DNA from 4 places in the Enterobacter quasiroggenkampii genome. Region 4 is predicted to be linked to each of the others. Evidence: predicted binding sites of a transcription regulator. Region 4 holds the regulator's gene; each other region holds the start of a gene.

Region 1 (2,202 bases), 2.0 Mb from region 4:
GCATGGGCGCCCATCTGCGCGAAACGCTGCTGGCTCTGCCGGGCAGTGAATGGGAGAAAGAAGATTACCTGAACCTGATCGCCCAACTGGACGAAGAAGGCCACGATGACTTCACCCGCGTACGCGAACTCCTGGGTCTGGCGACCGGTAAAGATAACGGCTGGTATACCCTGCGTATCGGTGAACTGAAAGCAATGCTGGCTCTGGCGGGTGGCGATCTGGATCAGGCCCTGGCCTGGACCGAGTGGACCATGGAGTTCAACCAGTCGGTCTTCTCTGCCGAGCGCACCAATTATTACCGTTGCCTGCAAACCCTGCTGCTGCTTGCACAGGAAGAGGATCGCGAACCGCTGCAATACCTGAATGCTTTCGTGCGTATGTACGGGGCTGAGGCCGTTGAAGCAGCCAGCGCGGCCCTGAGCGGCGAAGCGCCGTTCTATGGCCTGCAGGCTGTTGATAGCGATCTGAAAGCCTTCCCGGCGCATCAGTCACTGCTGAAGGCCTACGAAAAGCTGCAGAAAGCAAAAGCTGCTTACTGGTCAAAATAAGCGCATATAACATTACCAGCAGTAGGCGTATTCAATCGTCTGGGCTATATTACGGGGCAATTTCATTGCCCCGTTTTTTATTTTCTTCGGCAATGATTGTTGATTGTAATAATAAAGTTAAACACGGGTAAATATAATAATATTGATCTGGGCTTTACTGTTACTTTTTATGGTTAATACTCCATATTAATTAACTGATAAAGAGGTGGCCGAACGAAAAAATTCAACTCTTTTCATAACTTTTAAAATTTATTTTTATACGGATAATCAAATACTTACTCCGCATTTGCTGTAAATCCATACACACTGCGGGCCTATAAGCCAGGCGAGATATGATCTATATCAATTTCTCTTCTATAATGCTTTGTTAGTATCTCGTCGCCGACTTAATAAAGAGAGAGTTAGTGTGAAAGCTGACAACCCTTTTGATCTTTTACTCCCTGCTGCGATGGCCAAAGTTGCCGAAGAAGCAGGTGTCTATAAAGCAACGAAACACCCGATGAAGACGTTCTATCTGGCGATCACGGCTGGTGTGTTCATCTCTATCGCTTTCGTCTTCTACATCACCGCCACCACCGGTACTGCCGGAATGCCTTTCGGCATGGCCAAACTGATTGGCGGCATTTGTTTCTCACTGGGTCTGATTCTTTGCGTCATTTGCGGCGCCGACCTCTTCACCTCAACGGTGCTGATTGTCGTGGCAAAGGCCAGCGGAAGAATTACCTGGGGTCAGCTGGCACGTAACTGGCTTAATGTTTACGTGGGTAACCTGGTTGGCTGTCTGCTCTTTGTTTTGTTGATGTGGCTTTCTGGCGAGTACATGACCGCCAACGGTGGCTGGGGCCTTAACGTCCTGCAAACCGCCGACCACAAAATGCACCACACATTTATCGAAGCCGTTGCTCTCGGCATCCTCGCTAACCTGATGGTCTGCCTGGCTGTATGGATGAGCTACTCGGGTCGTAGCCTGATGGACAAAGCCTTAATTATGGTTCTGCCGGTTGCGATGTTTGTTGCCAGCGGCTTTGAGCACAGTATCGCGAATATGTTCATGATCCCAATGGGCATTGTTATCCGCGACTTTGCGAGCCCGGAGTTCTGGACCGCAGTTGGTTCATCCCCGGAAAGTTTCTCTCACCTGACTATTATGAATTTCATTACTGATAACCTGATCCCTGTCACTATCGGGAACATTATCGGTGGGGGTCTGTTAGTTGGGTTGACATACTGGGTCATTTACCTGCGTGGCGACGATCATCATTGATGGTTTTCTCAGGCAGTAAATAAAAAATCCACTTAAGAAGGTAGGTGTTACATGTCCGAGCTTAATGAAAAGTTAGCCACAGCCTGGGAAGGTTTTGCGAAAGGTGACTGGCAGAATGAGGTAAACGTACGTGACTTCATTCAGAAAAACTATACCCCGTATGAAGGTGACGAATCCTTCCTGGCTGGCGCAACTGACGCGACCACCAAGCTGTGGGACAGCGTAATGGAAGGCGTTAAACTGGAAAACCGCACTCACGCGCCAGTTGATTTTGACACCTCCGTTGCTTCCACCATCACTTCTCACGATGCTGGCTATATCAACAAAGCCCTTGAGAAAATCGTTGGTCTGCAGACTGAAGCACCACTGAAACGCGCAATCATCCCGTTC
Region 2 (2,202 bases), 2.2 Mb from region 4:
AAATAGCGAGTGGTTTAGCGAAGAGTAATATTACGCCGCCCCCTTTCGGACGCGGCGATAGGTTTAGCGAACGACTAACACCGGAATTGTGGCGTAGCGCAGGATAGATTCCGCATTTGATCCCAGCAGATGGGTGGTGATGCCCGGATTTTTCGACCCAATGACAATCACGTCATATTCCCCCTCCTTGCTCAGCCTGATAATTTCATCGCGGACGTTGCCAAAGCGCACCAGGCTGTCAATTTTCTCCGGCGAGATATCGAACAGTCTTTTTAACACGTTCATTTTCTTACCGGATTCCTCGGTCATATACTCTTCGAACTTTTTAATATCGGCATTAAATCCGCGCAGCAGGGAGCGGCTGCTGGCCGGCAGAATATTGACCAGGGTAATCGACGCGCCCTCTGCCTTCGCAAGGTTTGCCGCGTGGCGAACCGCTTTGTCGCTCAAATCCATTTCAAACACATCAACAGGCATCAAAATCTTCTTATACATAAGCCTGACTCCTTATTCCGATGAAAGGGTTATTTCCTGTACCCAGAATGGCACCGGGAATATAAACCAACCCTCAACGCTTCCCTGCTGAAACTATCAATAAATGAAAATAACGGTCTGCTTTGTCAATTGCTGTCGTGAACCGTCAGCGCCCGGCACAATAAAGAAAAAAGTGTGAGTTTGATCAAAAACAAAAACATGTGATGCAGACAGGCGTATTTATATGCTCCGTGAACGGCAACCCTGAAATAACGCCGTAACGAACAGGTTAGAGAGGAGAAAATACCATGATGACATACGACCGTAACCGCAATGCAATCACCACCGGCAGCCGTGTCATGATTAGCGGCACGGGCAAAACTGGCGTGATTAAAGCGATCCACAGCGACGGGCTGGATGCCGCGCAAGTGCGCCGCAGCAAAACGGTTGAAGTGGAAGGATGCGAAGGTAAGTTCGAACCGATTGAGCTGATTCGCCTGGGTATGCACTAAACGGTGCGCAGACATGCCGCCGCGAACGGCGGCATGTGCTGAATTACCGTTGAGACACGTACTGTGCCACGGTCGCTTTCGCACCCTTTTGCAGCAGTGTCTGGTACGCCTTCATCACCGCATCAACAAAGACGGCTTCACGCGGTAATTCCTTGCCGAAGATGGCCTCGATGCCGAGCAGCGCCTTGACCCGGCTTTCCCCTTCCGCACTGCCTTTAACCGCCGCCTGAATCACTGCCAGCTGCGGATCGCTCACGTCAATCGCATTACCCTGCTCGTCCACGCCGCCGACATAGCGCATCCACCCTGCCACGCCCAGCGCCAGCAGCGGGAAAGGCTTCTGATGCACCAGGTGCCAGCGCACGGAATCCAGCATGCGCTGCGGAAGCTTCTGGCTGCCGTCCATCGCAATTTGCCAGGTCCGATGGCGCAGGGCCGGGTTGCTGTAGCGGGCAATCAGGAGATCGGCATAGCGTCCTAAATCGACGCCTTTGACCTTCAGCGTAGACGCCTGCTCGTTGAGCATCAGCGCGTGCGCGGCGATGCGGTAATGTTCATCTTCCATACACTCATTGATATGCTGGTAGCCCGCCAGATAGCCCAGGTAGGCCAGAAATGAGTGGCTGCCGTTAAGCATGCGCAGCTTCATCTCTTCAAACGGGATCACGTCCGACACCAGTTCAGCACCGGCTTTTTCCCACGCAGGACGCCCTGCCACAAAGTTATCTTCGATTACCCACTGGCGGAACGGTTCACAGGCCACCGCCGCAGGATCGCGCACACCGGTAAGCTGTTCAATTTTATCCAGCGTGTCGGGGGTGACCGCAGGCACGATGCGATCCACCATGGTTGACGGGAAGGTGACGTGGGATTCGATCCAGTCCGCCAGCTCACCGTCTACCGCACGGGCGTACGCGCAGGTGACATTGCGCATCACGTGACCGTTCTCTGGCATGTTGTCGCAGGACATTACGCTAAACGCCGGCAGACCTGCCGCCTTACGGCGCGCGAGCGCTTCCACGACGACACCCGGCGCAGATTTTGGCTGGTGCGGGTTTTGCAGGTCGGCGACGATAAACGGATGATCGAGCATCAGTTGCCCGGTCGCCGGCGAGTGGCAGTACCCTTTCTCGGTGATGGTCAGAGAGACAATCGCGACCTGCGTGTCACACATCGCCGCCAGCACCGTCTCCAGCCCGTCAACCTGCGCATGAAG
Region 3 (2,202 bases), 1.2 Mb from region 4:
CGTTACCTGAGGAACTGGAGAACATAGACCTGCTTATCATCATGGGAGGCCCGCAGTCCCCCGCCACCACGCGTGAGGAATGCCCCTGGTTTGATGCGCAGGCGGAAAAGGCACTCATCAGCCGCGCGATAGAGGCAGGTAAAACGGTGATAGGCGTTTGTCTGGGCTCGCAGCTTATCGGTGAAGCGCTGGGCGCAGCGTTTTGCCACAGCCCGGAAAAAGAGATCGGCAAATTTCCCGTCAGGCTCACAGATGCAGGCAAGGCGAACCCGCTGTTTAAGGACTTTGGCAGCGTGCTGAACGTCGGTCACTGGCATAACGATATGCCTGGGTTGACGCCGCAGGCTAAGGTTCTGGCGTACAGCGAGGGCTGTCCCCGCCAGATCGTGCAATACAGCGAACGGGTTTACGGTTTCCAGTGCCATATGGAGCTGACGCCGGAGGTGGTAGAGTTGCTGATTGAGCATTCGCAGAGTGACCTCCGCCGCGCGGGTGAATTCCGTTTTGTCGAAACGGCGGAAAAACTCCGCTCGCATGATTATCGCGAAATGAACCAGGTGCTGTTTTCTTTTCTCGATAAACTGACCGCCTGTCGCTGATACCTTCTCTGGCACGCCGTTTCGCCAGCGCAATCCCTTTCCTCTAAACTGTAGCCTGCACCGGTAAGGTGATACCGGACGTTCCATTCCGGAATGTCTGGTATGCTCAAAATTCATGATGTGATCCATGGCACATTTTTAGGTTTAATTGTATGATGAATGCGTTTCAGCAAGGACTATCACCATGAGCAAATCATTGAACATTATCTGGCAATATCTGCGCGCATTCGCCCTGATTTACGCCTGCCTGTATGCCGGGATTTTCATCGCGTCGCTGCTGCCCATCACCATCCCCGGCAGCATTATCGGCATGCTGATCCTCTTCGTGTTGCTGGCGCTGCAAATCCTGCCCGCAAAGTGGGTCAACCCCGGCTGCTTCGTCCTCATTCGCTATATGGCGCTGCTTTTCGTGCCTATCGGCGTGGGCGTCATGCAGTATTTTGATTTGCTCAAAGCCCAGTTCGGCCCGATTGTGGTCTCCTGCGCGGTCAGTACGCTGGTGGTTTTCCTGGTGGTGAGCTGGAGTTCACATCTGGTGCATGGCGAACGTAACGTGATTGGGGAGAAAACAAAAAAATGATGGACAATATCTGGTGGTCTCTGCCGCTCACCCTGGCAGTGTTCTTCGCCGCACGTAAGCTTGCCGCGCGTTTCAAAATGCCCTTGCTGAATCCCCTGCTGGTGGCGATGGTGGTGATTATTCCATTCCTGCTGCTCACCGGCATTCCTTACGAACGCTACTTTGCTGGCAGCAAAATCTTAAACGACCTGCTGCAACCCGCCGTCGTGGCGCTCGCCTTTCCTTTATACGAGCAGTTGCACCAGATCCGCGCCCGCTGGAAATCCATCATTACCATCTGTTTTGTGGGTAGCCTGGTGGCGATGATCACCGGTACGTCGGTGGCGCTGTTGATGGGAGCCTCGCCGCAAATTGCCGCCTCTATTCTGCCTAAATCGGTGACCACACCTATCGCGATGGCGGTTGGGGGCAGTCTCGGCGGTATTCCGGCCATCAGCGCGATGTGCGTCATTTTCGTCGGTATTCTCGGCGCGGTGTTTGGCCACACCCTACTGAACGCGATGCGTATTCATACTAAGGCGGCTCGGGGGCTGTCGATGGGCACCGCCTCGCACGCGCTGGGCACTGCCCGCTGCGCGGAGCTGGATTATCAGGAAGGGGCATTTAGCTCCCTGGCGCTGGTGATCTGCGGGATTATCACCTCCCTGCTGGCCCCGTTCATTTTCCCGCTTATTCTGGTGGTGATGGGCTAAAATTTGCGATGCGTCGCGCAAATTTCATTTTGATTTCATAAGTTGCATACATAATGAGAAGTGGATCACATATAAAGCCCTGACGGCTCCGTAAACTACCGATCCATTAACCTTTATGAGGCAAACGCCATGCACCCACGTTTTCAAGCTGCTTTCGCCCAGCTTGCAGAGAATTTGCAGTCAGCCCTTGCTCCCGTTCTGGCAGATGCGCACTTCCCCGCCCTGCTGACCGCGGAGCAGGTCACGATGCTGAAACAGGCAACGGGACTGGACGAAGACGCGCTGGCTTTCGCACTGCTTCCTCTGGCTGCCGCCTGCGCGCGGGCCGATC
Region 4 (2,202 bases):
GCCTTACCGGTAACCACAAAGTGCAGATTAATGTGGGTGAACAGGCGTGGCGCCTCTTCGCGACGTTCTGACGTCAGTTTCACCTCACAATCCGTCACGTCATGACGACCTTTTTGCAGAATCGACACCACGTCAATGGCGCTGCATCCCCCTGCCGCCATCAGCACCATTTCCATTGGGCTGGGCGCTTTATCGCCGGAGTTACCGTCCATCAAAATCTGGTGCCCTGACGCGGATTCGCCCAGGAACGTTAAACCTTCAACCCACTTCACGCGCGCTTGCATATTCTTAAACTCCAACGTTGCATTTTTGGTGACAGATTACGCGTGCGTTACATTTCTCGCAATGGAAGGCGACCTGCATCATGCTGAAGCGAGACACCAGGAGACACGCGGCGAAAGCTATGCTAAAACACTCAGGATGCTACAGTAATACATTGACGTTACACATGTATGCAGAGGACATCAAACTTTACTGGCTGCGAAACGTTACGGTAGCCGACTTCCCAGGGTATGGGTAAGAATTCGATTGCAACCCCAGAGTCCGGATGCATCTGATGACTCTGGTGACAGCTTATAACAGAGGATAACAGCGCATGGTGCTTGGCAAACCGCAAACAGACCCGACTCTCGAATGGTTCTTGTCTCATTGCCACATTCATAAGTACCCATCGAAGAGCACGCTGATTCACCAGGGTGAAAAAGCGGAAACGTTGTATTACATCGTTAAAGGCTCGGTGGCAGTGCTGATCAAAGATGAAGAAGGGAAAGAGATGATCCTTTCTTATCTGAACCAGGGCGATTTCATCGGTGAACTGGGCCTGTTTGAAGAGGGCCAGGAACGTAGCGCCTGGGTTCGTGCAAAGACAGCATGTGAAGTGGCTGAAATTTCTTACAAGAAGTTCCGTCAGCTGATTCAGGTTAACCCTGATATTCTGATGCGTCTCTCTTCCCAGATGGCGCGCCGCCTGCAGGTCACCTCAGAGAAAGTGGGCAACCTCGCCTTCCTGGACGTGACGGGCCGCATCGCACAAACTCTGCTGAACCTGGCGAAACAGCCGGACGCCATGACCCACCCGGACGGCATGCAAATTAAAATTACCCGTCAGGAAATTGGTCAGATCGTTGGTTGCTCCCGTGAAACAGTGGGCCGTATCCTGAAAATGCTGGAAGATCAAAACCTGATTTCCGCCCACGGTAAAACCATCGTGGTCTACGGAACGCGTTAATTCCGCTCAAACGGCGTGCCATCGCAAGGTGTCACGCCGTTTTTGTCTCTACTCCCCATGTGGCGCAGGCTGATTTATCACCCGGAAGTTAACTACGCACTGCGACAAACGCTGGTGTTGTGTCTACCCGTGGCCATAGGCCTGATCCTCGGACACCTTCAGCAAGGCCTGCTGTTTTCCCTCGTGCCCGCCTGCTGCAACATCGCCGGTCTGGACACGCCGCATAAGCGCTTTTTCAAACGCCTGATTATTGGTGGCTGCCTGTTTGCCGGCTGTAGCCTTGCCGTACAGCTGTTACTGGCTCGTGATATCCCGCTGCCGCTGATCCTGACCGTGCTGGCGATGACGCTCGGCGTCACGGCGGAAATCAGTTCGCTGCACGCTCGCCTGCTTCCCGCTTCGCTGATTGCGGCCATCTTTACGCTAAGCCTCGCCGGGAATATGCCGGTGTGGGAGCCGCTGCTGATCTACGCCCTGGGGACACTGTGGTACGGGCTGTTCAACTGGTTCTGGTTCTGGCTGTGGCGGGAACAGCCGCTGCGCGAATCCCTGAGCCTGCTCTATGTGCAGCTAGCAGAGTACTGCGAAGCCAAATACACCCTGCTGACCCAGCATACCGATCCGGAAAAAGCCTTACCGCCGCTGCTGACGCGCCAGCAGAAGGTGGTGGATCTGATAAGCCAGTGCTATCAGCAGCTGCATATGCTCGCCGCCAACAAGAACCACGAGTACAAACGGCTGCTGCGCACCTTCCAGGTCGGGCTGGATCTGCAGGAGCATATCTCCGTGAGCCTGCACCATCCGCAGGAGGTGCAAAAGCTGGTCGAGCGCAGCCACGCCGAAGCGGTGATCCGCTGGAACGCGCAGACCGTTTCGGCACGTCTGCGGGTGCTGGCAGACGATATTCTTTACCACCGCTACCCCATGCGATTTAACATGGAAAAACAGCTCGGCGCGCTGGAGAAAATCGCCCG

Evidence for each region. Region 4 encodes CRP, which controls carbon source genes, mostly activating them, when cyclic AMP is high. Its sites were predicted from a motif close to ATGTGANNNNNNTCACAT; they were not measured.
Region 1: focA (formate transporter FocA) is a predicted target of CRP. The motif match lies at 879-896, and genes of this name have one in related genera.
Region 2: ydfZ (putative selenium delivery protein YdfZ) is a predicted target of CRP. The motif match lies at 668-685, and genes of this name have one in related genera.
Region 3: V1572_RS17975 (CidA/LrgA family protein) is a predicted target of CRP. The motif match lies at 718-735, and genes of this name have one in related genera.

The regions. Positions count from the first base shown of each region.
Region 1 covers NZ_CP143745.1:2,149,664-2,151,865, reverse strand. The annotation lists gene ycaO (30S ribosomal protein S12 methylthiotransferase accessory factor YcaO) at 1-548, shown strand, start outside; gene focA (formate transporter FocA) at 955-1,812, shown strand; gene pflB (formate C-acetyltransferase) at 1,864-2,202, shown strand, end outside.
Region 2 covers NZ_CP143745.1:2,709,702-2,711,903, reverse strand. The annotation lists gene V1572_RS13005 (GntR family transcriptional regulator) at 1-28, shown strand, start outside; gene V1572_RS13000 (universal stress protein) at 64-495, opposite strand; gene ydfZ (putative selenium delivery protein YdfZ) at 783-986, shown strand; gene V1572_RS12990 (mannitol dehydrogenase family protein) at 1,030-2,202, opposite strand, start outside.
Region 3 covers NZ_CP143745.1:3,758,279-3,760,480, forward strand. The annotation lists gene V1572_RS17970 (type 1 glutamine amidotransferase) at 1-599, shown strand, start outside; gene V1572_RS17975 (CidA/LrgA family protein) at 784-1,179, shown strand; gene V1572_RS17980 (CidB/LrgB family autolysis modulator) at 1,176-1,871, shown strand; gene cdd (cytidine deaminase) at 2,001-2,202, shown strand, end outside.
Region 4 covers NZ_CP143745.1:189,782-191,983, forward strand. The annotation lists gene V1572_RS01045 (OsmC family protein) at 1-284, opposite strand, end outside; gene crp (cAMP-activated global transcriptional regulator CRP) at 596-1,228, shown strand; gene V1572_RS01055 (YccS/YhfK family putative transporter) at 1,286-2,202, shown strand, end outside.